3 regions of the Marinobacter sp. EN3 genome follow, and region 1 is predicted to be linked to each of the others. Evidence: predicted binding sites of a transcription regulator. Region 1 holds the regulator's gene; each other region holds the start of a gene.
What was found. Region 1 encodes sigma-54, which starts transcription at its own class of promoters, with help from an activator protein. Its sites were predicted from a motif close to ANTGGCATNNANNTTGCTNT; they were not measured.
Positions count from the first base shown of each region.

Region 1 (9,700 bases):
CTACAAGCAGAAAAAAGTGGTGCTGGACGTTTCTCTGGAAATTCGCTCCGGCGAGATTGTCGGCCTGCTCGGCCCCAACGGCGCCGGCAAGACCACCTGCTTCTACATGATCGTGGGCCTGGTGCCTGCGGATCACGGCCGGATCACCATCGACACCCAGGACATCACCCCGCTGCCAATGCATGGGCGCGCCCGCAAGGGCATCGGTTACCTGCCCCAGGAGGCCTCCGTGTTTCGCAAACTGACCGTGCGGGACAACATCACGGCCATCCTCGAAACCCGCAAAGGCATGAGTCGGGCGGAACGGGAAGCCAAGCTGGAAGAGTTGCTGGAAGAGTTTCATATTACTCACATCCGTGACAGCGTGGGTATGGCGCTATCCGGCGGCGAACGCCGCAGGGTTGAAATCGCCCGGGCGCTGGCCATGGAGCCCGCGTTTATCCTGCTGGACGAACCCTTCGCGGGCGTAGACCCTATCTCCGTCAGTGACATCAAGCACATTATCCGGCACCTGCGGGATAAAGGCATTGGCGTATTGATTACCGACCATAACGTTCGGGAAACCCTCGACATCTGCGAGAATGCCTACATCGTTTCCGGCGGCCACATCATCGCCTCCGGCAATGCCGAAGCCATTCTGGCAAACCAGCAGGTGAAAGAAGTGTATCTGGGTGATGAGTTCCGGCTCTGACCTGATAAAACAGGGTTTATCCGAGGTCTGATTGTTTTGATGATCTGTAGCAAGTAAACTCGGCAAAAAACTTGCTTATACTGTTCACAGACAATGGCAAGTAACCAGCGTACAACATTTTTTTCGGCCTGTGCGCCGGCAAAGCAACAACCGGGATGCCCATGAGTTATGGATCTTGAGCCATGGTTATGAAAGCCTCATTACAGCTTAAGCTGGGCCAGAGTCTGACCATGACGCCCCAGCTGCAGCAGGCCATACGCCTGCTACAGCTTTCTACCCTCGATCTCCAGCAGGAAATCCAGCAGGCGCTGGAGTCCAACCCCATGCTGGAAACCTCAGAGGACGATGAGCAACCTGAAGGCGACGAGCGCGAAGAGCACGAGCACAGTGAAGCTTCCAGCTCTGAGGCCAACCAGGACGACAGCCACCAGGACGCGAGCCCGGACTGGGACGAAACCGAGAACGGCCCAGACTGGTCGTCCGAGAACGACATTCCGGACAACATCCCGGATGATCTGCCGGTGGATACCGCCTGGGATGACATCTACCAGTCTGCCCCGGCTCCGGCCAGCAAGGGCGAAGACGAGCACGAATCGGATTTCGAAACCCGTAACTCGCCCACCGAAACCCTGCAGGATCACCTCGAGTGGCAGCTGAACCTGACGCCCCTGAGCGAGCGGGATCAGGCCATTGCCCACGCGCTGCTGGACGCCGTGGATGAGCGCGGTTACCTGACGTCTGATATCGAGGACATTCACGCAGGCCTGCTGGACGAAACCGAAGAAGACCCGTTGGAACTGGACGAAGTGGAAGCGGTACTCCACCGCCTGCAACACTTCGACCCGCCAGGCGTGTTCGCTCGGGATCTCCAGGAATGCCTGCTGATTCAGCTCAACCAGCTGCCACCGGATACCCCCTGGCTGCGCCAGGCGAGACTGGTGGTTACCCAGTTCCTGCATCTGCTTGGCAACCGGGACTACGCACAGCTGTTGCGTCGCAGCCGGCTCAAGGAAGACCAGCTGAAACAGGTACTGGCCCTGATCACCAGCCTGAACCCGCGCCCTGGCGATGTCGTGGATCGGGCCGAACCGGATTACGTTATCCCGGACGTTATCGTACGCAAACACGAAGGCCGATGGCGGGTTGAACTCAACCCGGAAATCGCTCCGCGTATCCGGGTGAATGCAAGTTACGCGTCGCTGATCCGTCGGGCTGACAGCAGTGCCGATAACACCTACCTGCGCGACCAGCTGCAAGAGGCGAAGTGGTTCATCAAGAGCCTGCAGAGCCGGAATGAAACCCTGTTGAAAGTGGCCACCCGCATCGTTGAACACCAGCAAGGGTTCCTGGATCAGGGTGAAGAAGCCATGAAGCCTTTGATTCTGTCTGACATTGCCCAGGCGGTGGAAATGCACGAGTCCACGATTTCCCGGGTTACCACCCAGAAGTACATGCACACGCCCCGCGGTATTTTCGAGCTGAAGTACTTTTTCTCCAGCCACGTCAGCACCGCCGAGGGCGGCGAATGCTCGTCTACAGCCATCCGGGCGATGATCAAGAAGCTGATTGCCGAGGAAACCCCGAAAAAGCCATTGAGCGATAGCAAAATTGCAGCCATGCTAGGGGAACAGGGAATCAACGTGGCGCGGCGTACCGTGGCCAAATACCGGGAGACCATGCATATTCCTCCCTCGAACGAACGAAAACGCCTGGTTTAAACTTTCGCCGGTGCAAGATGCACTGGCACGCAATCCGGCAAGCACGCCGGCAGTATGACAACAGGAGACGCCTATGCAACTCAACATTTCAGGCCATCACGTAGAACTGACTCCCGCTCTGAAGGATTACGTCAACACCAAGTTCGAGAAGCTGGAGCGTCACTTCGACCACATCAGTAACTGCCAGGTCACCCTGGAGGTCGAGAAGGTGCGCCAGATGGCGGAAGCCACGCTGCACGTGATTGGTGGTGAGATTCACGCAAAGGCAGAAAATGAGGACATGTACGCCGCAATCGACGCTCTGGTCGACAAGCTGGACCGTCAGATCCTCAAGCACAAAGAAAAGAACGTAGACCGGATGCACGGTAACGGCGGTCGCTGAAGCGCGAACCTTACCGGGTGTTTCATGAAACGAGCTGCGGCGGGGCTAACCGGCCGCAGCCTTTTTTTTACGGACATGCAGTCGATCCATGAGCGAGCCATCCCTGACCATCGACAATATTCTTGCCCCTGAACTGACCCTCTGTAAGGTGCCGGCCTCAAGCAAGAAACGTGTGCTGGAGTTCATCGCTGAACGGATTCACTTTCAGGATGAAATCCTCAGCGACACCCAGATCTTCAACAATCTGGTCTCCCGCGAACGCCTGGGTAGCACCGGTATCGGTGAGGGTATTGCCATCCCCCACTGCCGACTGGAAGGCCTGGACCGCGTCATCGGCGTACTGATGACTCTGGAAGAGCCGGTAGACTTTGATGCTATCGATAACCAGCCGGTAGATCTGGTGTTTGCCCTGATCGTCCCCAAAGAAGCCACCAGTGAACACCTGGAGTTACTGAGCCAACTGGCGGAGCGATTCAATGACAGCACTTTCTGCGCCCGGCTGCGCCAGAGTGAAGATCCCGCGACCCTTTACCAGCGTATGGCGGAAAGTCATCACTGAGATCAGCCTGATATCTGGACAGGCTGCCAGGCAGATTGAAGGAGAAACAGTCCCATGAAGCTGATTATCGTCAGTGGCCGATCCGGTTCCGGCAAGAGTACGGCCCTGCATGTGCTGGAAGACCTGGGATTCTACTGCATCGACAACCTGCCCATTGGCTTGCTGTTCCCGCTAACCCGGGAGGCGGCCACCCAGGAAGCACCGGGCCGGCTGAAGAAAATGGCCGTCAGTATTGATGCCCGGAACCTGTCTGCCGAGCTGGCCAATTTTGAAACCATCTACCAGCAACTGAAGCAGACCGGTGTCGAGGTTGAAATCATTTTCCTGGATGCCGACGAACAGTCACTGCTGCAACGCTTTCACGCAACCCGCCGCAAGCATCCACTGAGCGATGACAAGACTTCGCTGCGGGAGGCAATCACCAACGAAAAGCAATTGCTGGAACCCCTGTCAAAGCTGGCCGATCTTTACGTCAACACGACCGGGCTCTCCATGTACGAGCTACGCGACATGATCAAGCAGCGCGTGGCCGGCCGCAAGGATCAGGAACTGGCACTGCTGTTCCAGTCCTTTGGTTTCAAGCACGGCGTGCCGGTGGATTCAGACTACGTCTTCGACGTACGCTGCCTGCCCAATCCATACTGGGACACCAGCCTGCGCAAACACACCGGCGCTGATCAGCCGGTCATCGAATTTCTGGAACGGGAACCGCTGACCCGTCAGATGGTGGATGACGTCACTGGCTTCCTGAATACCTGGCTGCCCTCGTTTGCCGACAGCAATCGTAGTTACATGACCATTTCCATCGGTTGCACCGGTGGTCAGCACCGCTCCGTTTATGTGTGTGAGCAGCTCGGGCGCTATTTCCGCGATCATTACCGTAATGTGCAGGTGCGCCACACCGAACTGCCACACCTTCAAACCCGGGGAGAAATCTGAGCGCCTATGATTTGCCGCCCCATCACCATCATCAACAAACTCGGCCTGCATGCGCGGGCTACGGCAAAGCTTGTGGCCACCGCATCAGACTTTGACAGCAAGGTGCGAATCCGTGGCAAAGGCCGGGACGTAGACGCCAAGAACATCATGCAGGTGATGATGCTGGCCGCCAGCCAGGGTACCGAAGTGGAACTGGTTGCCGATGGTCCGGACGAACAGGATGCCATCGACGCGCTGGCTGCCCTGATCAACGATTATTTTGGTGAAGGAGAATAACCTCCGGTTTCGTCATTCACCTACAATCCTTTCTCACGTGTGCCACCTAACTCCGCTATAATGCAAAGGTTTTCTGATCGCAGGTGGTTCAATGACCGACATTCTGGAAAAAAGCCAGGCCCGCCAACGCCTTCGCTCACTCAGTGAAGCGCTGGACAGTGGTGCCCTCAAGCAGGTGGCCCGCATTCTGAATGGCGGTCTGAGCCCCAGCGATATTGCTCACCTTCTGGAATCTTCGCCACCACGCCAACGGGCTCTGCTGTGGAACCTGGTCGACAAGCAGCTGGAAGGGGAAGTCCTCCAGTACCTTGGCGACGATATTCGTAGCTACTTCCTGAGCCAGCTGAACGCGCAGGAGCTGGCGGACATTCTGGAAGATTTCGAGTCGGATGACCTGGCCGACTTGCTTCAGCAATTGCCGGACACGGTGATCCAGGAAGTCCTGGACACCATGGACGAGCAAGACCGTCAGCGGGTAGAGGAAGTCCTCGCTTACCCGGAGGACACTGCCGGCGGCCTGATGAACACCGACACCATCACGGTGCGGCCGGACATCAGCATCGACGTTGTGTTGCGCTATCTGCGCCGTCACCGCAGCCTGCCCCCGATGACCGACAGCCTGATTGTGGTCAGCCGTCGGGACGAGTTTATCGGCATGCTGCCCATTACCCGGATGCTGGTATCCAATCCCGCGGCTACCGTTCGGGAAGTGATGGACACAGACATTGAACCCATTCCCGTGTCCCTGTCCGATACCAAGGTCGCCACTCTGTTCGAACGCTACGACCTGATTTCTGCCCCTGTGGTGGATGAGACCAACAGGCTGCTGGGCCGGATCACAATCGATGACGTGGTCGACGTTATCCGTGAGGATGCCGACCACTCCCTGATGAGCATGGCCGGTCTGGATGAAGACGAGGACACCTTTGCCCCGGTGATGAAGACCACCCGCCGGCGCGCGGTCTGGCTGGGCATCAATCTGATTACCGCCTTTACCGCATCCGCGGTGATTGGTCTGTTCGAAGATACCATCGCCAAGGTCGTTGCCCTGGCTGTTTTGATGCCTATTGTGGCCAGCATGGGCGGTATTGCCGGTAGCCAGACCCTGACCCTGGTGATCCGGGGCATGGCCGTTGGCCAGATCAGCGGCGCCAACGTGGGCTGGCTGCTGAACCGTGAGTTTCTGTCCGGGGTACTGAACGGCCTGCTCTGGGCCGTGGTGGTTGCCACCGCCGCCGTGGTCTGGTTCCAGGACTGGCTGATTGGTGCCATCATCGCGGCGGCACTGGTGATTAACCTGGTGGCGGCGGCGCTGGTGGGCACCGTCTTGCCGCTGTTCCTGAAATCCCGGAACATCGACCCGGCCCTGGCCGGCAGTGTGATACTCACCACCGTAACCGACGTCGTCGGCTTCATGGCCTTCCTGGGACTGGCCACCATTTTCTATGCCTGAGCAACCTGTGACCTACCATGACTGACCAATTTGACGACGAATTCCAGGACGACCTTGGCCCCAGCAAATCGCAGCTGAAGCGCGAAATGCACGCGCTTCAGGATCTGGGCAAACGCATGCTGGACCTGAACGACGAACAGCTGGCCACCCTGAGCATCAGCGAGACCCTGAAAGCGGCGATCATTGAATCACGCCGGATTCCCCAGCGTGAGGCCCGCCGGCGACACTTGCAGTACATTGGTAAGGTGTTGCGCCAGGAGGACGACCCCGAAGCCATTGGCCGCGCCATCGACGCCTTCCACGCCGGCAGCGAAGAGCATACCCGCCGACACCATCTGGCCGAGCGCTGGCGCGACCGGATGATTTCCGAAGGCGACAAGGTGGTAGGAGAGTTTATTGATTACTGCCCAGTGGCCGACGTGCAGCACCTGCGCAATCTGGTCCGCAACGCCCGCAAGGAAGTCGAGAAAGGTAAGAATACCGGCCAGGCCCGGAAGCTGTTCCGGGCTCTTCGGGAATGGATCGACGACGCCGAGCAGTAATCAGAGCCGCCGGTGCTCCCACACGGGCATACGGCTTCGTAACTGATGCAGTTGCTCCAGGTCCAGATCGGCGCAAGCCATGCCTGGGCCTTCGTCGAACTCACTGACGACCTTACCCCAGGGATCGCAGATCAGGCTGTGGCCGTAGGTTCTTCGCCGGCCACTGTTCTGCCCCCCTTGCCCCGGCGCCACCACCCAGACCTGGTTTTCAATGGCGCGGGCGCGTATCAGGGCATGCCAATGGGCATTGCCCGTCTGCCAGGTAAAGGCGCTGGGCAGGCAGACCCATTCGGCGCCCTGCTCTCTCAAGGCCCGGAACAGTTCTGGAAAGCGAAGGTCGTAACAGATCGCCAAGCCCAGTCGTCCGGCCGGCGTATCCACCGTAATCGCCTGATCACCGGGCTCAAAGGTATCCGATTCCCGATACTGGCCGTGGGCGTCTTCAACCATGGCGTCAAACAGGTGAATCTTGTCGTAGCGGGCCACTTCTTCGCCATGATCGTTGTACACCAGACAGGTGGCGCGCACCCGATCTGTTATCTCTGAACCATCTCGCCGACTGGCCAACGGCAGGGAACCGCCGACAATCCAGAGCCCCAATGACCGGGCCTGCTCGGCCAGAAAGCGACGGATAACAGGCTCGCTACTCGCCTCCCGGCGGCCGCACTCCAGCATCTGGGCGGTGGCCAGAACGGCGAAGTTCTCGGGCAACACCGCCACCTTCGCCCCTGCGCCTGCCGCTTCAGCCAGCAGCTTGCGAGCCTCTTCAAGGTTGGCATCGATGTCATGGGTACTGACCATTTGTATTGCCGCGACCTGAACCATCATGGCCTCCTTACTCACCGGTATCGAACACGCCCCGCAGATCCACTTCCGGATCACTCCAGGTTCCTGTGACACTGTACGTCGCACTGGTCAGTTTGCTCAACGGGTCGCCCAGAATTTTATCGAGCACGAACAAGGCGCCGCCGATGGGGGCGCTCGCCCCCATCAGTATGGCAGCCAGGGGCAGATTCTGTGTCACGGGTAGTACCAGTACCAGGCGCATATCCAACGTTTCTTCGGCCATGTTGGTATTGCCACTGAGTTTGAACGCGCCGGACGGACCCACCAGTTGCAGTTCCGGATCCATGGTCACCAGGCCATTTATGATGTTGGCTTTACCGGAAATGGCGTCAAAGGCGACGCCCCGTTCGTACAGATCCGAGAAGTCCAGCCGCAACCTGCGCCAGAGCGTATCAGTGTTCAGCAGGTTGAAGATCCGGAACAATTGCGCCGAATTGCTCTGCTCCATGATCATGCCGTCGTCCAGGCGGGCACTGACCGTGCCGCTTATCTTGCTGAGAGCAATGTTGTTCGGGCTTCCCGGCCAATCCAGATCCAGTTCAACCGCCGTTTCTTCGTTGGTCATCGGAATGGTGCTGCCAGTCAGCGCTTCCAGATCCTTAAGGGCCCCGCCCTCCAGCTTACCAGTAAACCGGGTCGTTTCCCGGTCATCCACAATGCTCCAGGTCATATCGCCGGACAACACCAGGGATCCAAGCCGGCCTTCCACCTCCTGCACACGCAACCGATAGGGCTCAGGGCGCAGCTTGAAACGCCAGCTTCCCGCAGACTCGCCATCCAGCCGGAGGTCCGAGATTCTGGCATCAATGTCGGGCCAGTTCCCCATATCCAGTTCCCGGAACGCCTGCAGTTGTTCTTCAAGGGTAAGAAATTCGGTGTCTTGCTCCGCTGCACTGGCCTCGCGCATCAGGCGCAGGGTTTCAAAATCCGCCTCTACTGTCCCTGCTTTCTTGGGTAACACCACCCTGCCCCGGGCTCGATCCGAGTCGGTATGCACAACCCACCGGTCCTCCAGCTCAAGAGCATCAATGCTGATATTGGTCAGGTGGTGTGCCCCCAGATTCAGATACCCGAACACCACCTCAAAGCCCGTTTCTTTAAAACGGAGTTCCGCGTCCAGACGATCCTGCCACTGGGCCGAGATGGACACGCCCTCACCCTGGAACGGGTCAACCCGGACCGACAGGGGGGTCCGCTCGCGCGCGGTCTTTGCCAGTGGTTTGGGCCAATCCACCTGCAGACCTTCAAGGTCTGAAAACAGGGAAATCACCGGCTCGCTGGCACCGCCTAATTCCAGCTCTGCGGTGTAGACAAGCTCTCCGGAAAGCCCGCGCGCCGCATCGTTGGCCAGGCCAAAGGCCGCCAGGGAGCCTGGCAGCTTCAGACCACCTTGCTGGCGTATCAGCATGGCATCGCCGGCCTCCGCGGTGGAAAAAACGACACTGATCGGTTGATCGAAAAAACGGGCAGTGACCGGTGGCCCGGAAAATCCATCAACACTGTCATAAGTCAGGTCAGCCCGAATATTCTGCCAGTGAAGTCCCGCATCCGGTAATTGGAATCCGGCATTGTCGGTTTTTACCTGCGCCGTAACCCGGGTGTCCTGCCCTTGCGATAGCGGTAGCTCCAGCCCAAGGTCCAGCTCAAATTCCCCCTCATAACGGGCCCGGGTGTTACCGTATCCCAACAATTCCCCTAACGGAGTATTGGTCAGCCACCAGGGTATTCTCTCTGCCGGAACCGTCGACGCGGCATCTACGCGCACCAGCGTGCCAGTTTCCCCATCTCCGGGAAGGACCCGAACACTGGCGTTTTCCAGCTCCAACCCACCGATCTCGCCCCGAGCGAGCGCTACCCGGGTGTCGGCATTCTGGATCTCCACCCGCCCACTGGCCTGCTCCACGGCGGGCCAGCGCTGGTCGTATCGAATCCTGGCCTCTTCGAATTCATACCACATGGAGGAAACAAACGATCCAGACGGCGCGGCGGAATCGATACGGCCGTGGCCATAGTACTGCCCCCGGATACCGGCCTCCGGAATACTGTTGGTAAGCCATTCGTAAAGCCCTTCGCCCACAGCATTCGCCGGCACGAAATCCGCCAGCATACCGGCATTGCCGCCTTCTACGCCGACGTTCAAACCAAGGTTGTCTTCTCCGTATCGGTCCAACCGCAGATCAAAGGCGCCGGTTAACCGGGTATCTGTCTGATAGACAAACTCCAGATCATCGGAGAATACCCTGGTTATTCCGTCTGCCAGGGTCCAGGCGACGGTTCCGGATAAAGAGTCGAGT
Region 1 is NZ_AXCC01000025.1:36,021-45,720, forward strand. It holds gene lptB (LPS export ABC transporter ATP-binding protein) at 1-691, shown strand, start outside; gene Q675_RS29410 (RNA polymerase factor sigma-54) at 880-2,409, shown strand; gene hpf (ribosome hibernation promoting factor) at 2,483-2,791, shown strand; gene ptsN (PTS IIA-like nitrogen regulatory protein PtsN) at 2,880-3,350, shown strand; gene rapZ (RNase adapter RapZ) at 3,405-4,289, shown strand; gene Q675_RS29430 (HPr family phosphocarrier protein) at 4,296-4,565, shown strand; gene mgtE (magnesium transporter) at 4,657-6,018, shown strand; gene yjgA (ribosome biogenesis factor YjgA) at 6,036-6,560, shown strand; gene Q675_RS29445 (carbon-nitrogen hydrolase family protein) at 6,561-7,385, opposite strand; gene Q675_RS29450 (YhdP family protein) at 7,396-9,700, opposite strand, start outside.

Region 2 (9,700 bases), on a different contig from region 1:
TCCCGGACGAAGAAGAGGCCATCGACCGTTACCTGGCTCTGCTCGGAAAAGTGGCCGATGGCATGCAATGGTATACCCTGTCCAAACTCTCGCCCGCGCTGGCTGCGCCACTGGTTTCCAGAGGGTTGAAAACGGTACTGCCGGACTGTTTCAACCGCACCACCTATGACGTATTGCGGGAACTCACCGCCAACGAAGAGCTGATTGGCGCCATTACCGGTCAGTGGGGCGATTGCGGGGTGACCCCGAAACAGTCGAGCTTCATGGTGCACGCGCTCATTGCCAAACATTACCTGTACGGTGGTTTCTACCCGGTGGGCGGTGCCTCGGAAATTGCCAAAACCATCATCCCGGTGATTCAGTCCGGCGGTGGTGACGTGCTCACCTACGCCGACGTGAGAGAGGTCCTGGTCGAAAAGGGCAAAGCCGTGGGTGTGCGCATGGCCGATGGCCATGATATCCGGTCACCGCTGGTGATCAGCAACGCCGGTGTGATCAATACTTTCGAACGGCTTTTACCCGAGTCTGTCGCAGACAGCATTGGCTATCCTGGCAGCCGGGAACACATCAAACCCTCAATGCCCCATATCGGCCTGTATATAGGCCTGAAAGGCACGCCCGACCAGCTCGGCTTGCCGCGCACCAACTTCTGGATTTATCCGAGCGCCGACCACGATGGCAACGTGGAGCAATTCCTGAAAGATCCCCGGAACACCTCTTTCCCGGTATTCTACATCTCGTTCCCGGCAGCCAAAGACCCGGACTACCAGAACCGCTGGCCCGGAACCTCCACCATCGAGATTGTGGCGCCCACCACCTGGGAAATGTTCGAGCCGTGGCAGGGCTCCACCTGGGGCAAACGGGGCGAGGATTATGAGGCTCTGAAGGCTCGGATCACCGAGCAGCTTCTGGAAGTCATGTACGAAAAACTGCCCCAGCTTCGAGGTAAAGTAGACTATGTGGAAACCTCCACACCACTGTCGACCGCCTGGTTCTGCCGCTATGAGCAGGGTGAGCTGTACGGGCTGGACCACACGCCAGAACGTTTCGAGCAACGCTGGCTGAGGCCGAAAACCGACATCCCCGGACTGTACCTGACCGGGCAGGATATTCTTACCTGTGGCGTGGTCGGGGCAATGATCGGCGGGCTGGTTACAACCCTGGCCGTTCGCGGCCTGAAAGGCGCGGGGTTGGCCAAGCGCATTTTCGTGGGTTAAGCGTGGCCAGAGCACTGTGTACCCGCTGCGGCCTGCACCCGAACACCTGCGTATGCGAGGTTTGCGAGCAGGTCGACAACCGCCATCGCGTCATCATTTTGCAGCACCCGTCAGAAGTCGGTCACAGCAAGGGTACTGTGCGAGTACTTCAGCAGTGTCTGACCCGGCTGGAGGTACTGGTCGGCGAGAGCCCTGAGTCGTTTTCCGGTCAAGGCTTGGAGCGCCTGTTAACCGGAACCCGCACCGGACTGCTGTTTCCATGTGCTGACAGTCAGCCCGTGGAGAGCAACGCGGCAGCCCAGATCGACCAGTGGCTGGTTCTGGACGGCACCTGGCGTAAAGCCGCTAAAATCCTGCACCTGAACCCGCAGTTCCGGCAGTTGCCCTGCTTTCATTTCTCTGATCCACCGGCTTCGCGTTACCGTATCCGAAAGGCCCCAAAGGCCGGGCAACTCTCAACCGCAGAAGCCGTCGCCTACCTTTTTACATTGACCGAGCCGGCCACAGATACCGAGCCATTACTCAGAGCTCAGGACGTACTGATTCGAAAACGGCTGGCCTTCGTTCCGGACCACCACAAAACCAAAAACCATGAAGCGCCCGATCCTGAACTCCCAGGAAGTCTCACGAATTATTGAAATGGCCTGGGAAGGTGACGAACCAGCACGATTTCGTTATGTTGAGGCAATCGCTGAGCAAAGTGGTGACAATGTATGGCATGGATCTCAGATAAAACGGCTGCAAACGAGTTGAAAGAGCAAAGTGCCAAGGTTCACAGAGGCGACCTTGAGGCCCTGCTTGAACGACAAAAAGCCGTTGAAGAGAAAGTCAAAAACAGCGGCAGGCTGAATCGTTTCTCTACCGATATCAAGCTGATGTTCTCGCTGATTCGCGATTACTGGTACGGCCACTACCGGGCCATACCCTGGAAGTCCATCGCTGCGGTAGCCGGAGCGTTGCTGTACGTGCTGAATCCGCTGGACCTGATTCCGGATCTGATCTTCGGCTTCGGCCTGGTTGATGATGCCGGTGTGGTTGCCTTGTGCCTTAAACTGGTCGAATCCGATCTGCACCGCTACGCTGCATGGAAGGAGCTTCACTCATCATAGGATGAGGGACCAACCGGGCATTGATTAATAATCAACCAGGGAGTATTCTCCCGCCCCCTTAATCGTCACCTGCACAGTTCTGGAGTTACTGTGGATTTCGCCACCCTTATCGGCCTCGTCGGCGCCATTCTTCTGATTTCTTCGGCCATTATCCTGGGCGCATCGCCAGGCATGTTCATCAATCCGCCATCCCTGCTGATTGTGATTGGCGGTACCTTGCTGGTAGTACTGGCCAAGTTCAGTCTTGCCCAGTTTTTTGATGCCTTCAAGGTGGCAGCCCGAGCGTTCAAATTCAAACTGCCCGAAACTCAGGCCAGCATCGAAGAACTGGTGGAGATTGCCAGCATCGCTCGAAAAGAGGGCGTTCTTGGTATCGAAGGGAGGGAGGTCAGTAGTCCATTCCTGGGCCAGGGTATTCAGATGCTGGTGGACGGACAGGACGGCAACACCATCAAGCAGCTCCTCAACAAGGAACGCCTGATGACACTGGAACACAACCGGTCGGGCGCAAAAGTGTTCACCGCCATGGCAGATGTGGCTCCGGCCATGGGTATGATTGGCACGCTGATTGGCCTGGTGCAGATGCTGTCCAATATGGAAGATCCCAAGTCCATCGGGCCGGCCATGGCCGTAGCCCTGCTGACCACGCTCTACGGCGCCATGATCGCCACCATGATCGCTACCCCCATTGCCGACAAGCTGTCCCTGCGCATGACGGAGGAGGCCCGCATGCAATCGCTCTATATTGACGCCCTCGTCGCCATCCAGGAAGGCACCAACCCGCGCATTATCGAGCAGATGCTGTCCAGCTATCTTTCGCCCAAAGAGCGGGCCAGAAACGGCGATGCGGAAACGGCAGGCGGTTAAACATGGATGATTTGCCAGAAGAGGAAAAGCCCGGGATTCCTGCGTGGGTTGTCACATTTGCCGACCTGATGTCGCTGCTGATGTGCTTTTTCGTATTGCTCCTGTCGTTTTCGGAAATCGACGCCCAGAAGTTCAAACAGATCGCCGGTGAACTCTCCAAGGCCTTCGGAGTGCAGCGGGAAGTGCCTGCGCTTGAGATCCCTCAGGGCACCAGCCCGATCTTCGACAAGTTTTCGCCGGCGCCGCCAGAGCCCACGGTGGTCAATGAAGTCAAACAGACCACCACCGACGTACAGCCCGAAATCCAGACTCTGAAAAGCCCCGAAGAGAAAGCCATTGAGGAATCCATCCAGGAACAGATGGACGCCAACATGGCCCGGATTCTTGAAGTGCTGGAACCGGCGATTCTGGATGGCCGGATCAACGTCTCGGAAGATCAGCGCCGCATCATCATTCGCATTGAGGAGAAGGGCTCGTTTGCCTCAGGTTCAGCCCAACTGACCTGGGAATTCGAAGGCCTGCTTCTGGATATGGCGGAGGTTCTGGCCGACATGCCCGGCGACCTCGCCATTGAAGGCCATACCGATAACGTGCCCATCCGCACCGAACGTTTCTACAGTAACTGGGACCTGTCCGCAGCCCGTGCCGCCGCGGTGGCTAATGTTCTGCTGGCTCGGGAGCAGGTGACTCCGGACCGCATCCGGGTGACCGGTCTGGCCGACACCGAACCACGGGTACCCAACACCTCGCCGGAAAACCGAGCCAAGAACCGGCGGGTTGAAATCGTTATCGATCTGTCAGAGCCCATGGAAGAGCAGGAACTGCGCCTTCGCGAGCTGATTCGTTCCGAAAGCGAGTCGCAAGAAGCCATTATTGGCATTGAGCCCGGTCGGGATACGCCCAGCGAGATTACCTGGTAGTAAAACCTTGCCTCGCGCCCTATCCAGATTGGTGCACAAGCCCTTGATGCGCACGCCTCTGGTGCACTTTGACGCAGATAAATACCTCCCTCGGCGCCCTCAGGTTCTCCAACCCCCCTGCAGTACTTGATATGCATTGTTTTGGAACAGCACTTGCTTAAGTCGCACCCCAACAATGCACAACGGCTCATCAGAAGCCGCGTAATCAAAACACTCAGGAGAAAAACCCGTGGATATCACGAGTGCCGTACACACCCTGACCGAGAGCGCCAACACGCTCTTCATTCTGATTGGCGCCATTATGGTGCTGGCCATGCACGCCGGCTTTGCGTTCCTGGAAGTGGGCACTGTTCGCCATAAAAATCAGGTCAATGCCCTGGTTAAAATCATGACCGACTTCGGCATATCCGCAGTCGCCTATTTTTTCATCGGCTACTACATCGCCTATGGCGGGCACTTTCTCAATGGCGCCGCCGAACTCACCTCCGCCAACGGCTATGAACTGGTCAAATTTTTCTTCCTGATGACCTTCGCCGCGGCCATTCCGGCGATCGTTTCCGGCGGTATCGCAGAGCGTGCCCGCTTCTACCCCATGCTGATTGCCTCGGGCCTGATCGTGGCCTTCGTCTATCCTTTCTTTGAGGGCCTGATCTGGAACGGGAACTTTGGTTTCCAGGCCTGGCTGGAGAACCAGTTTGGTGCGTCCTTCCATGATTTCGCCGGCTCCGTTGTGGTGCATGCTGTCGGTGGCTGGATTGCTCTCGCTGCGGTGCTGCTGCTCGGCGCCCGCACCGGTCGCTATCGCAACGGTCGGGTCGTGGCCTTTGCCCCTTCCAACATTCCGTTTCTCGCCCTCGGCGCCTGGATTCTGACCGTGGGCTGGTTCGGCTTTAACGTCATGTCGGCCCAGACTCTGGACGGCATCAGTGGCCTGGTCGCGGTCAACAGCCTGATGGCCATGGTGGGGGGTATTCTGGCTTCCATGCTGCTCGGCCGCAAAGACCCTGGCTTCATTCACAACGGTCCGCTGGCCGGACTGGTGGCGGTGTGCGCCGGCTCAGACCTGATGCACCCCGTTGGCGCCCTGATTACCGGGGGCGTGGCCGGCGCCATCTTTGTCTACCTGTTCGAGTGGGCACAGGCGAAAATCGAGCGGCTGGATGATGTTCTGGGTGTTTGGCCCTTGCATGGCGTATGCGGTGTCTGGGGCGCCATTGCCTGCGGTATCTTCGGCCAGGAAGCGCTCGGGGGCCTGGGTGGCGTCAGCCTGATGTCGCAGATTATTGGCTCGGTGGCCGGTGTGATCGTGGCCTTTGCCGGCGGGCTCATCGTTTACGGTGCCATCAAAACCATTAGCGGCCTGAGACTGACAGAGGAAGAAGAGTTCAACGGTGCCGACCTCAGCATTCACCGTATCGGTGCCAATGCCGTTGAGTGAGTTTCCGGGCCTTATTGTGCCTGGTAACCGGTAAGCTCCATGTAACCCACGCCGGAATGGCTTCCGGTGACGGAAACCGGGCTCTCCCAATACGGATAGAGCCCGGAATTCCGGTAATCCCCTGCCGGCGCGGAGACCTCAAGGTTCACGTCGAAAGCCGGAAGGGTTATCTGCCAACGGCGCGGATAACCGGCTGGCTGGCCCACAGAGGTCAGCCCGATCTGTTCCGGCCCCAGCGCCACCGGCTCGCCCGTGGCTGGAATCCAGGTACCCGAGCGGAATGCCTGTTGTGTTTCCCGCAACTGGAACAGCATCAGCTTGTCCCCCGAATCCAGATGCAGGGCAAACCAGTCCCAGCCCTGCTGTCCGGCTTTGAGAAACTGGCTGCTCCACTCCCGGTCGAACCACCCAGTGCCCGCCACCCTCAACGTGTCACCCTCAAGGGTAACCGTTCCCTCAATTTTCAGATCTACCAGGCTGAAGTACATGGAGCCTTCGCCACTGGCGGATTTGGCGCTGAAACCGTCGTCACCATGAGCCACAGGATCACCTTGCGGCTGCAACAACAGATCGTAGGACCAGTGTTCTGTAGCGACCGACAGCCGCCAGCCAACGTGTCCGCTCGCTGGCCTCAGGCGCCAGTGATCCAGCCAGACTGAAAAGGGTTGGGCGGTGGCCCCGGCATGCCCGACGTCACCCCTGGCCAGCTTTTCGGCAAAGCGGTGCTGACCGCTGTAGCTCACCGCTGCGTGAGCCATCCAGGCAGCCTCCAGAGGCCAAAGTGCCGGCTTCGGCGGTTCGGATTCAACGGACCTCGGGGTCAAGGCCTGCCGGAACTGCGTCCATTGCAGACCCAGCGGCCTGCCGTTTTCGGTTTCCAGATTCGCGGTGAGATACCACCATTCAATGCGGTGCTGGGGATGAGGGCCGAAATCGGCGGGGAAGGACAGCCGGTCTCCGGGCCCGGGCTGCAGGAACTGAATCTCATGCTCAGATTCCGCCACACCGGCAAGGCCTGCGAATCCGCTCGGCTCTTCTGCCCGATCACAGGCGGTGAGTAGCAGCGCCAGAAGTACGATAACGAAACGATTCATCGTTCCCCTCCCTGCAGCCCGTGGGCGGACTCCGGCGCCGAGGCCGGGCGACGCAGTTGCAGGCGCATCAGCAAGGCAATGCTGAGGCCGATGATCAGAGCCAACACGGCCAGCTCGATCCAGAACCCCGGGTACACCGCCATCGGCAGTGACCAGCCGAAAGCCAGCGGGTTGATGCGCTGGACCAGAATCCAGGTGAGCCACACGCCAAGCGGCAGTGCACAAACCAATACCGCAAAAATCAGCGCCAGGGAAACCCGGGTGAGCTGGGCCGCGGCCTGGCGTTGGGGCATACCCCAGACGATCAGCAGGCGAAAATACCAGGCGCGGGTAGAGAGAAAGACCCACACCATCAGCAACAACGCGGCGGCGGCCAGAATCAGCGTGAGGGTAGTCATGGCCCGGGTCAGCAGGAAGGTCTGGTCAAAAATATCAGTGGCCAGGGTCCGGATGGCCTGGTTATCCCTCACGGTCAGCTGAGGGGTATGCCAAAGCCGGGCCAGTTGCGCCTCAACCACTTTGATCTCTTCGATGCCCGCGCTTATCGACAGGCTTCGAAAGCGGGCTTCAAAGTCCTCAGGCAAGAGACTCGCCAGCACCAGCACCTCACCGGAGGGCCGTCCGTAATCCGGATAAACGGCCAGCACCGGAGCCTGAAACCGACGGGCGCCAAGCCTGACAATGAGACGGGCGCCTACTGCAAGCTTTTGCCTTCTGGCCAACTGCTCATTGACCATTAGCCCCTCGCCCCGCGTCAACGCCTGCCAGGGCGTTTCTGTTTGCGCCAGCAGGCGCCAGTTTTGCACCAGGTGACTGACCGGCCCGAGCGCAAACACATCGACAGGCACCGGCTCCCTGCCTGATGCTGCCTGCACGCTGGCCCGCCCACGAATCACCTGATGCCACAATTCCGGGCTCACCAGCTCCGGCTGCGCCGCCAGCCAGCTTACGGCAGCGGTGATATCCGCCCCTGGCGGTACTTCAATGTAGTAATCCGCTTCCAGCCGTTGCCCCAGCCACTGATCAAAGGTGTCCTCGAACGTAGTTACCAGGGCATGAACCGCCAGCACCAGTGCCAAGGCAAACTGCAGGGCCACCAGCGGTAGCGCCAGCCGACGCACCAGGACTGCGACTTCCTGTAGGCGCCAGCGAATCAGCGGATCCCCGGTGTTACGGGCCAGCCAGCGGACAACCCCGGCAATCGCCAGCGGGGCCAGCCAACCAGCAGCGAGAAAAACCAGCGCCACCGCCAGGAACAGCCAGATCAGAGTTGGTGCCCACAGAGATACTGCCAGCCCCAGGGCCAGTAGCACCACAAAAAACGCCGGTTGCACCCGAGTCAGGAGCGGCCCCGACGAGTCCCGAACGCCCGCCAGGCAAGCGGCCACGACCACCGCCACCATGGTCAGGCTTGGCAGCTTCCAGCCCTCCCCTCCACCGGCATAGAGCGGACGGTCGAACAGGCCTTCCAGGGCCTGCCCAAAGCCATCTGCCAGAACCAGTGACAGCGCCCGCCCCAACCAAACCCCGGGCAGTATGCACACCAACGCCAGCAGCAGGTTTTCCCCCAGCAACAGGCGGCTGAGTTGGCTCCTGTTCACGCCGTAGCGATACAGCAAAGCCAGGCTTTCCCGACGTTGAGCCAGGCCGAGCAGGAACACACTGCGCAACAACAACGAGCTAATCAGCAGGACCAGCACTCCGAGCGCATCCAGGTTGAGCAGAAAACTGTCACCCAGCTCTGCCGTGTCAGGCGCAACGGCGAATGCCTGATAGCGGTAGCCCGGTGGTGGCGACTGACCGTCGGCTTGCGACACCAGCAGAACCAGGGCCGATGCCTCGGCTGAGGCCTGAACAGCGGCTTCGCTGATATCGACGAAAGGCTTGCCATCGAGTTCGCCCTGCCAGGGTGTTGGCGTGTGTCCCGGCTCGGCAAAGCAATGGGCCGCCAGCGGATCAATGCCCACCAGCCGACCGCGCCCAGGTACCGGCACTTCCAGCCAGGGCATCACGCACAGGCCCTGGCGTCGAAGGGCGACAAAGTCCTGAACCGAGACCGGCTGGCCGTCCTCACGCACCACTTGCTGACGCTCGGCGACGGCACGCTCGCTCTGCTCAAGGCTGGCTCGGGCCTGGCTGGTGAGGTGGTGTATCCCGGTCCAGAGCATGGTGGCAAGCAGGATCATGGCAGCCAGCGCGGCCAGCTGCAGGGGGTGACGACGATAATGACTGAACAATGCGATGCGGGGAGACATTGGTCTTCAGGGCCCGCCCTTGTGCCCGAGGTCCAGTTGATGCAGGCAACGGGTTGCCAGGTCCGCATCGTGGGTAGCCAGCACCAGCCCACAGCCATGGCGGGCCTGGAGTTCGAACAACTCATCGGCGACAGTCTCAGCCGTCCTCCGGTCCAGGCTACCGGTCGGCTCATCCGCCAGAATCAGTGCCGGCCGGGTAACAAATACCATGGCCAGCGCAGCCCGCTGGCGTTGGCCACCGGAAACCTGATCCGGATAACGCTGGCCCAGCTCACCAATGCCCAACCTCTGGAGCCAGTCGCCAGCGCTGGTGTCGTCCCGGCCAGCCAGGCGCGCTCGCAACCGGATATTATCCAGCAGGGACAGGGTCGGCATCAGGTTGGCATCCTGAAAGACCACGCCGAGTCGGCTCTGCCTCAATTCGCACCAGGTTCGCTCCAGGGCCTTGCCCGTTGGCGCGCCATCCCCGGCCAAAGGCTGTCCCAACATCGCCAGCCGACCGGAACCGGGAGACTCCAGACCACAAAGAACATTCAGCAGCGTGCTTTTCCCGGAACCGGACGGGCCGGTGAGCGCCAGCGACTCGCCTCGCCCCAGATGCACACTCAGTTCCCGCAACACGGTCACATGCTGGTCGCCGCTCTCGAACTGTTTACTCAGACCGGTGACACTGATCAGGTTATCGGCCATGTTTTCTCCCGATATTCAGTCGGCAGCCCCCAGAGGTTCTGCCGCACCGTTCCTGCGTTGGGCACGCCATTCCCGGCATTGCTCGACCCAGGACAACAGCGCTGGAATCA
Region 2 is NZ_AXCC01000011.1:39,224-48,923, reverse strand. It holds gene Q675_RS23620 (phytoene desaturase family protein) at 1-1,217, shown strand, start outside; gene Q675_RS23615 (tRNA-uridine aminocarboxypropyltransferase) at 1,220-1,855, shown strand; gene Q675_RS23610 (YkvA family protein) at 1,931-2,326, shown strand; gene pomA (flagellar motor protein PomA) at 2,417-3,193, shown strand; gene Q675_RS23600 (flagellar motor protein MotB) at 3,196-4,113, shown strand; gene Q675_RS23595 (ammonium transporter) at 4,343-5,551, shown strand; gene Q675_RS23590 (lipocalin-like domain-containing protein) at 5,563-6,645, opposite strand; gene Q675_RS23585 (ABC transporter permease) at 6,642-8,900, opposite strand; gene Q675_RS23580 (ABC transporter ATP-binding protein) at 8,907-9,590, opposite strand; gene Q675_RS23575 (efflux RND transporter permease subunit) at 9,606-9,700, opposite strand, start outside.
Region 2: a site for sigma-54 is predicted at 4,254-4,273, ahead of Q675_RS23595 (ammonium transporter). Genes of this name have one in related genera too.

Region 3 (9,700 bases), on a different contig from region 1:
CCAGCCCCTCCTTGACTTTGAATCGATCGACCACAACGTCAATCTGGTGCTTGCGCTTCTTGTCCAGGGCAGGAACGTCGTCTATGTCGTATACCGCTCCGTCCACTCTCAGGCGGATGAAGCCCTGGCTGCGCATGGTGTCGATCACCTGCAGATGCTCACCTTTGCGATCCCGGATCACCGGCGCCAATATCATCAGCTTGCTGCCTTCCGGCATGGCGAGAACCTGGTCAACCATCTGGCTCACGGTCTGGGCTTCCAGCGGCTGGCCGTGATCAGGACAGCGGGGTTCACCAGCGCGAGCGAAAAGCAGTCTCAGATAGTCATAGATCTCGGTGATGGTCCCCACGGTAGAGCGGGGGTTGTGAGACGTGGATTTCTGCTCGATGGAGATGGCTGGCGACAAGCCTTCAATGTGATCCACATCGGGCTTTTCCATCATCGAGAGGAATTGCCGTGCGTAGGTGGACAGCGACTCGACATACCGGCGCTGGCCCTCGGCATAGAGCGTATCGAACGCCAATGAGGACTTGCCGGAGCCGGACAGACCGGTAATGACGATCAGTTTGTCCCTTGGCATATCCAGGTCGATGTTTTTCAGGTTGTGGGTGCGCGCGCCCTTGATCTGGATATGGTCCATAACACCTCGCTTGGTAAAAACTGCCAGTATATCGGTTTCGGGTCGTTCCGGCTAAGTGCGGAACGACCCGCTCTGCGGGTGTCCCGTCGCCGGGGTGGTTCTGGTACAATGCGCCGCCTGCGGTTACCGGCCGCTCACCATTCATTCAAACCGCACGGGTAGGCATGAACGCGCTCGAAAAACGCTCAGTTGTGGCTCTGGCTTCGGTTTACGCCATGCGTATGCTGGGCCTGTTTATGGTCATGCCCGTGTTTGTGCTGCTGGGTACGGACCTGCAGGGTGCGACGCCGGCGCTATTGGGCCTGGCGATTGGCGCTTACGGCCTGAGTCAGGCGCTGCTTCAGATCCCCTTCGGCCTGTTGTCGGATCGGGTTGGCCGCAAGAAGATGATCTACCTGGGGCTTATTCTGTTTGCCAGCGGGAGCCTGCTGGCCGCGTCGACCGACTCAATATACGTTGTGATCGCCGGTCGGATTCTTCAAGGTGCCGGTGCCATCGCCAGTGTACTGATGGCACTGCTGTCAGATCTCACCCGGGAGGAAGAGCGAACCAAGGCCATGGCCACGGTGGGTATTTCCATCGGCCTGTCGTTTTCGGTATCGCTGGTGCTGGGCCCGTTGCTGGGCGCGGCCTGGGGCTTGTCGGGCATTTTCTACGTGACGGCCGTGATGGCTCTATTGGCCCTTGTTGTGGTCGCCAGGGTGGTGCCTACACCGCATACCCATAAAGTCAGCGCCGATACCCATCCTGCCCGTGAAATGGTCGGGCGCGTTCTGGCCGATGGCCGTCTGCTCCGGCTCGACTTCGGAATCTTTGTGCTGCATCTTGTTCTGACAGCCCTGTTCCTGGTATTCCCGACCATGCTTCAGGATCAGTTGGGCCTGGCCAGCAGCTCCCACTGGTGGTTCTATTTGAGTGTGATGGTGCTTTCTTTCTTGGCCATGGTGCCCTTTATCATCATTGGCGAAAAGAAACGCAAAATGAAGCCGATACTATGCATGGCCATTGCCTTGCTAACAGCGGCAACGGCAACGCTGACCCAGGTAAATGCCAGCCTCTGGGCGGCCTGGGGTGTGCTATTTTTCTTCTTTATGGCGTTCAATCTTCTGGAAGCCAGTCTGCCTTCGTTAATCAGTAAAGAGGCTCCCGCTGCCAGTAAGGGAACGGCCATGGGGGTTTATTCCACCTCCCAGTTTTTTGGTGCTTTTCTGGGCGGGGCCCTGGGAGGGTACCTGCTGCAGAATACCGGCGTTGAGGGGGTGCTCTGGTTGATGGCCGGCTGCCTCCTGGTGTGGCTGCTGGCAGCGTTAACCATGCCGGCCCCGAGTTACACGACCAGCCTGGTTGTGGAGCTGAGAGATGCGCTGGAAAATACCTTCGATGAGGTAGACCGCCAGCTACGGAAGCTGCCGGGCGTGCAGGATGTTGTGATTGTTGAGGATGCATCCACAGCCTACCTGAAGGTGGACCGTCAGCATTTTCGGGAAGATCAGCTTGCGGACTTTGACTTTGTCCGGCAGGGTAAGAGTTCTTAAACACAGGATGCTGGCATGGATGGCTGGCACTCCGCAAAACATGATCAGGAGCATACGATGGCACGAGGCGTAAACAAGGTAATTCTCATTGGTAACCTGGGGCAGGACCCGGACACCCGCTATACCCCCAACGGCAATGCCGTGGTCAACCTGAACCTTGCCACAGACGAGAGTTACAAGGATCGCCAGACCGGACAGCTGGTGCCGAAAACTGAGTGGCATCGGGTTGTGCTGTTCGGCAAGGTGGCTGAAGTGGCTGGGCAATACCTGCGCAAAGGCTCCAAGGTTTACATTGAGGGCAAGCTGCAGACCCGGAAATGGCAGAACAAGGAAGGTCAGGATGTATACACCACCGAAGTGGTTGTGGATATCAATGGCCAGATGCAGATGCTGGACAGCCGCGGTTCCGAGGGTGGCATGAATCAGGGCGCTCCCCAGGGACGGCCTCAGCAGCAGTCACAATACAATGCGCCGCAGCAACAGGGTGGGCCTTCGGGTGGTTACAACAACCCGCCGTCGCAGCAGCCTAGCAACAGCATGCCAGAGCCGATTGATGACTTTGACGATGATATTCCGTTTTAGTCGAGAGCATACGGATAAACTACAAGCGAGAGAGCTGAGCAGCAGCCGGGTGGGGGTCAGTCATCCCCTTCCGGCTGATCCATCCCCAACTCATTAATCTTCCGGGTCAGCGTATTCCGCCCCCAGCCCAGCAGGATGGAGGCATCCCGGCGGCGGCCGCCGGTGTGCTTCAATGCGGTTTCGATCATGATTTTCTCAAACTCGGGCACAGCGCTGTCCAGTATGCCTTTCTTGCCGCGCTTCAGTTCCTGTTCTGCCCAGTTCCTCAGACCTTCCTGCCAGGTCAGACCGGTAGCAGCATGCTCGTTTTCCGCTTGATGCAGCAGTTCCGGGGGCAAGTCATCAATGTGGATCTCCCGGCCACTGGCCATGACGGTCAGCCAGCGGCAGGTGTTTTCCAGCTGGCGGACGTTGCCGGGCCAGGGCAGGGTGGTGAGGTATTCCTCGGCATCCGGGCGCAGGATTTTGGGTTCTACTGCCAGTTCTTTGGCTGCTCTTTTGAGAAAGTGCTGCATCAGTCGTGGAATGTCTTCGCGGCGTTCGGCCAACTTGGGCAGGTGCACGCGAATCACATTCAGGCGGTGAAACAGATCTTCCCGGAAGTTGCCGGCCTGTACCAGTTTTTCCAGGTCCTGGTGGGTTGCGGCGATGATGCGCACATCCACCTTGATGGGGGTGGTACCGCCTACCCGGTAAAACTCGCCATCGGCCAGCACCCGCAGCAGGCGGGTCTGGGTGTCGGCGGGCATGTCGCCGATTTCGTCGAGAAACAGGGTGCCGCCGTTGGCCTGTTCAAAGCGGCCCTGGCGGGCGGCGCCGGCGCCGGTGAAGGCGCCTTTTTCGTGGCCGAACAATTCGGATTCAATCAGGTCTTTCGGAATTGCCGCCATGTTCAGGGCGATGAACGGGTTTCGTGCTCTGGGGCTGTGATTGTGCAGGGCCTGGGCCACCAGTTCTTTACCGGTGCCGCTCTCACCGTTGATCAGTACGGTGATGTTGGAGTGAGACAGCCGGCCAATGGCCCGGAAAACCTCCTGCATGGCCGGGGCTTCACCGATAATTTCAGTATTGCGTGGTGTAGCATCGGCCTGGGGTTCGCTGGCGGCGCGTTTTTCATGGCTGTGGGCAACGGCCCGTTTTACCAGTGCTACTGCGTCATCCACATCAAAGGGCTTGGGCAGGTATTCGAAGGCGCCGGTCTGGTAGCTGGTCACCGCGCTTTCAAGATCCGAGTGCGCAGTCATGATGATAACCGGCACATCCTGATGCAGTTCGACGATCTGGGAGAGCAGAGTAATACCATCCACCCCTGGCATCCGGATATCGCTGATGATGGCGTCCGGTTGCTCGTGTTCCAGCCGCATCATGATGCTGTCGCCGCTGTCGAATACGCGCGGTTGCATGCCCGCCTGGCTCAGGGCGCGTTCCAGCACCCATCGAATACTTCTGTCATCGTCGATAATCCAGACGTTTGCCGGTTGGCTCATTTGCTGTCCTCCAGAGGCAGGAAGATGATGAAATCGGTTCTTCCGGGCTCACTCTCGCACTCCACCAGCCCCCGATGCTGGCCGATGATGCTTTGGGTAATGGAAAGGCCGAGTCCGGTGCCCGAGGCCCGACCACTGATCATGGGGTAGAAGATGTTCTGCACCAGCTCCGGCGGGATGCCCGGGCCGTTATCGATGATGTCGACCCGGCACACCAGCCGGTGGCGACGATGGCCGATGGTGAACTGCCGCAAGGCCCGGCTGCGAAAGGTAATGGTGGGCGTTGCGGAACGCCCGCTTGCGGCTTCGTTTTCGAACGCCGCCTCCATGGCGTTGCGGGCGATGTTCAGGAAGGCCTGGATCAGTTGCTCTTTGTCGCCGGGAAATTCCGGGATGCTCGGGTCGTAGTCGCGTCTCAGGCGCACTCGGCCTTTGCTTTCGGCCTCAATCAGAGTACGGACCCGCTCCAGAATTTCGTGGATATTGGTGGGCGCAATCTTCAGGGCTTTGTTCGGGCCGAGCATGCGATCCACCAGGCTGCGCAGACGGTCCGCCTCGTCGATAATCACACGGGTATACTCACGCTGGTCGTCGTCTGAAAGCTCACGGTCCAGCAGTTGCGCCGCGCCACGGATTCCGCCCAGCGGGTTCTTGATCTCGTGGGCCATGCCCCGCACCAGGATTCGCGTGGTCTCCTGTTGCGAGATGATGTCTTCTTCCCGGCTGATACGCATCAGTCGGTCTCGGGGCTGGATCTCGATCAGCAGTTCGGTCGGGTCCAGGCTGATGGGAGTCACTGAATAATCCACCGTCAGTCTGGCACCGCTGATCAAAGCAAATTCAGCTTCCCGGCGGGTGTAGGACTGGCCGTTCTCCACCGCGGCATGCAGAGTGGTCAGGGCATCCTCGGAATCCACCAGAACCTCCTGTAAGGGGAGGCCATGGCTTCGGGTCATACTGGTTTCAAACAGGCTCTCGGCGGCGGGGTTGAGGTAACGGATAGCCAGATCATCGCCAAGTACCAGTACTGCGGTTGTCAGACTGTCCAGAATGCTCTTGTAACTGCTTCCGGATGTGGTGACTGGATGGGATGGCATGCGTTGCTTCCGTTCTCGACTCATTGGTTGTATCCCTGTGGCTGCAAAAAGCGAACCAGTTTTGTGATGTCGGGTAGCCAATGGGCAAGGGTCGGGCAGAGCGGGCGCAGCGGCCGGTGCGTGCTGCTGTAGCTTGGTGCAGTAGTGAACGGTCAGGCGACAGGCAGCCCGGATTTTGCCCCTTGGCTGCCCAAAGTATGGTCACAACATGGTGCAATTGCACCATGGTGGTGCAGATAAGATTTAGTTGAGAACGGATGGGCGGTGAATCGTGAAGGTAATTGAATTGCCGGATTTCACGCGTACTCCGTTTTCATCGACAATATGAACGCCCGCATTGTGAGTGCCCCGGTCGATATTGCTGACGGCTACTGAGCCTGAGCTGCTTTGCCCGACCGGTTGTCCATCCAGGGTCACTTCAAATTTATGGCCCCGCTTCAGCGGTGGTGTACTTTGAACCTCGAAAGTGACGTTGCCGTTGCCGCTGTGAAAGGCCTGTTCATTGGCCGGATACTGGAATGAGACAGCCTGGTAGGCTGCGCCCTCACGTTCCACCCGCTCGCGGAGTTGTTCGGGTTCCTGAACCGCTTCCGGCTTGGGCAGGGTGATGGTGGTCACGGGCTTCACCTGGACCTCTTCACCGCCTTCCATGGGTTCGTCGGAAAAGGTGACGTTGCCATAGGCGTCAACGTGGCGGTAGACCTCGCTATGTGCTGTGGTCGAAGCCAGCATCAGCAGGCCAGCGGCGAGTACGAACGGTGCTTTCATGGCGATAACCTGTGGTAATGAACTGCTTTGATTATCGATTGCGGGCAAGGTCATTTCAATGTTGTGGCCTGCTTCCTTGGTTACATATCGTTAAGGGCGTGGGTCTTGGTTAAGAACTGGGATTGAGGCCACAAAAAAGCCCCGCACGGGGCGGGGCTTCTGGTCTGCATAGTCTGCATAGTCTGCACCGAATTGGTGCAGGGCTTTAGCAGGAGTAGTACAGATCGAACTCGACCGGGTGAGTGGTCATGTTCAGACGCTCGACTTCGCCACGCTTCAGGTCGATGTAGCCTTTGATCATGTCTTCGGTGAACACGCCGCCACGGGTCAGGAACTCGTGGTCTGCTTGCAGGCAGTCCAGGGCCTCGGACAGAGTCTCGGCAACCTTCGGAATGTTCAGGGCTTCTTCCTTCGGCAGGTCATACAGATCCTTGTCCATGGCATCGCCAGGGTGGATCTTGTTCTGGATACCGTCCAGGCCGGCCATCATCAGGGCAGCAAAGGCCAGGTACGGGTTAGCGGCCGGATCCGGGAAGCGCACTTCAATACGACGAGCTTTCGGGCTGTTCACGTACGGAATACGGATAGAGGCAGAACGGTTACGGGCGGAGTAGGCCAGCATAACCGGTGCTTCGTAACCCGGAACCAGACGCTTGTAGCTGTTGGTGGCCGGGTTGGTGAAGGCGTTGATGGCCTTGGCATGCTTGATCACGCCACCGATGTAGTACAGAGCCGCTTCGCTCAGGCCTGCGTAGCTGTCGCCGGCAAACAGGTTCTTGCCGTCTTTGCTCAGGGACATATGCACGTGCATGCCGGAACCGTTGTCGCCCACAACCGGCTTGGGCATGAAGGTGGCGGTCTTGCCGTAGGCGTGAGCTACGTTGTGCACGCAGTACTTCAGGATCTGAACTTCGTCTGCTTTGCGGGTCAGGGTGTTGGCGCCAACACCGATTTCACACTGGCCAGCGGTGCCCACTTCGTGGTGGTGAACTTCAATTTCCAGGCCCATGGATTCCATGGCGGCACACATGGCACCACGCAGGTCGTGCAGGCTGTCGACCGGCGGAACCGGGAAGTAGCCGCCTTTTACGCCCGGGCGGTGGCCAATGTTGTTGCGGTCAAAGTCTTCACCGGAAACCCACGCGGCTTCTTCAGAATGGATGTGGTAAGAAGCGCCTTGCATGTCCACGTTCCATTTGACGGAATCGAACACGAAGAACTCAGGCTCCGGGCCGAACAGAGCGCCATCAGCGATGCCGGTGGACTTCAGGTATTCTTCGGCGCGACGGGCAACAGAACGGGGATCGCGCTCATAACCCTGCATGGTAGAAGGCTCTACAATGTTGCAGGTGATGTTGACGGTGGTTTCTTCGGTGAACGGGTCCAGAACGGCGGTTTCGTCGTCCGGCATCAGGATCATGTCGGATTCGTTGATGCCTTTCCAGCCGGCAATGGAGGAGCCGTCGAACATCTTGCCGTCAGCGAAAAAGTCTTCGTCCGCCTCGGTGGCGGGCAGGGTTACGTGCTGCTCTTTACCACGGCTGTCGGTGAAACGCAGGTCAATCCACTTGACTTCGTGTTCTTTGATCAAATCAATCGTCTTGGACATTGTGCATGCTCCGTAAGGTTTTACATGTTCGTTGTGCCGGATCGTTCAGTGTTCTGAGGCCCGATCTTTTTTCAGGTCAGGGAAGCTTACCAGAAGCTTGTGGTCCTTACCTTCACTATGCGGCTGCTTTGGCATAAGCAATCGGCTTGCCAGTTTTTGTCGGCTGCGCCAGAACAGCGCAGCGACAAGGCTTTCGGGCTAATGTGGCGCAGCTTTCTGGCCGAAGACCATGCTTATTGCACCACTGCAGTGCACCATGGTGGTGCAAGTTCTCTGATAACGCATAATTATGGTGCAAGCCCCGATTGGTTACATATTAGGCACTAATCTTCATATTATCGCCATGGACTTTTCGATATACTGCGCGCCGCTAATTTCTTCAGGATACCCGTTGTGATTGATAAGCTTAGAAACGTTGCCATTATTGCCCACGTTGACCATGGCAAGACTACCCTGGTTGACCAGCTGCTGCGCCAGTCTGGCACGCTGGACCGGAAAGAGCTCGAAAACGAGCGTGTAATGGACTCCAACGACCAGGAAAAAGAACGTGGCATTACCATTCTGGCAAAAAACACTGCTCTAAAATGGAAAGACTACGACATCAATATCGTAGACACCCCGGGCCACGCTGACTTTGGTGGTGAAGTAGAGCGTGTAATGAGTATGGTGGACAGTGTGCTGCTGGTGGTGGATTCCATCGACGGCCCCATGCCGCAAACCCGTTTCGTGACTCAGAAAGCTTTCGCAGCGGGCCTGAACCCGATTGTGGTCGTGAACAAAATTGACCGTCCGGGTGCCCGCCCGGATTGGGTGGTGGATCAGGTGTTTGACCTGTTCGACAACCTTGGTGCCACCGATGAACAGCTCGACTTCCCGATAGTCTATGCCAGTGCGCTGAACGGCATCGCCGGCATGGATCATGAGAATCTGGACGACAACATGGACGCTGTGTTCCAGGCCATTGTTGATCATGTGCCAGCGCCTTCGGTTGATCTGGATGGCCCGTTCCAGATGCAGATCTCCCAGTTGGACTACAACAGTTTCCTGGGTGTTATCGGTATCGGTCGCATTATGCGAGGTAAAGTGAAGACCAACACCCCGGTGGTGGCTATCGGTGCCGACGGCAAGAAGCGTAACGGTCGTATCCTGAAGATCATGGGCCACTCTGGCCTGCAGCGTGTGGAAGTTGAGGAAGCCCAGGCTGGCGACATTGTGTGCGTGAGTGGTCTGGACCAGCTGTTCATATCTGACACTCTTTGTGATCCCTCCAACGTAGAAGCCCTTCCGGCGCTGACCGTTGATGAGCCCACCGTATCCATGACGTTCCAGGTAAATGATTCACCGTTTGCCGGTAAAGAAGGCAAGTATGTGACCAGCCGGAACATCAAGGAGCGCCTGGAAAAAGAGCTACTGCACAACGTAGCGCTGCGGGTTGAAGAAGGCGACTCGGCCGACAAGTTCAAGGTATCCGGTCGTGGTGAGCTGCACCTGTCGGTTCTGATCGAGAACATGCGCCGCGAAAACTTCGAGCTGGCCGTGGGCCGGCCGGTGGTGGTCATCAAGGAAGTCGACGGCCAGAAGCAAGAGCCGTACGAAAACGTGATCATCGACATCGAAGAGCAGCACCAGGGCCCGATTATGGAGCAGATGGGGCTGCGCAAAGGTGACATGACTAACATGATCCCGGACGGCAAGGGCCGTATCCGCCTGGAATACACCATTCCGGCCCGTGGCCTGATCGGTTTCCGTAACACCTTCCTGACCATGACTTCCGGTACCGGCATCCTGACCTCCACCTTCAGCCACTACGGCCCGGTGAAGATGGGTGACGTAACCAGCCGTCAGAACGGTGTCATCGTTTCCATGGCCACCGGTACTGCGCTGACCTACTCCCTCGAAACTCTACAGAGCCGGGGTAAGCTGTTCCTGGACCCTGGCCAGGAAATCTATGAAGGCCAGCTCTGCGGTATCCATAGCCGTGA
Region 3 is NZ_AXCC01000018.1:16,084-25,783, forward strand. It holds gene uvrA (excinuclease ABC subunit UvrA) at 1-640, opposite strand, end outside; gene Q675_RS25605 (MFS transporter) at 805-2,175, shown strand; gene ssb (single-stranded DNA-binding protein) at 2,233-2,757, shown strand; gene ntrC (nitrogen regulation protein NR(I)) at 2,814-4,244, opposite strand; gene glnL (nitrogen regulation protein NR(II)) at 4,241-5,341, opposite strand; gene Q675_RS25625 (DUF4124 domain-containing protein) at 5,585-6,109, opposite strand; gene glnA (glutamate--ammonia ligase) at 6,315-7,718, opposite strand; gene typA (translational GTPase TypA) at 8,112-9,700, shown strand, end outside.
Region 3: a site for sigma-54 is predicted at 7,853-7,872, ahead of glnA (glutamate--ammonia ligase). Genes of this name have one in related genera too.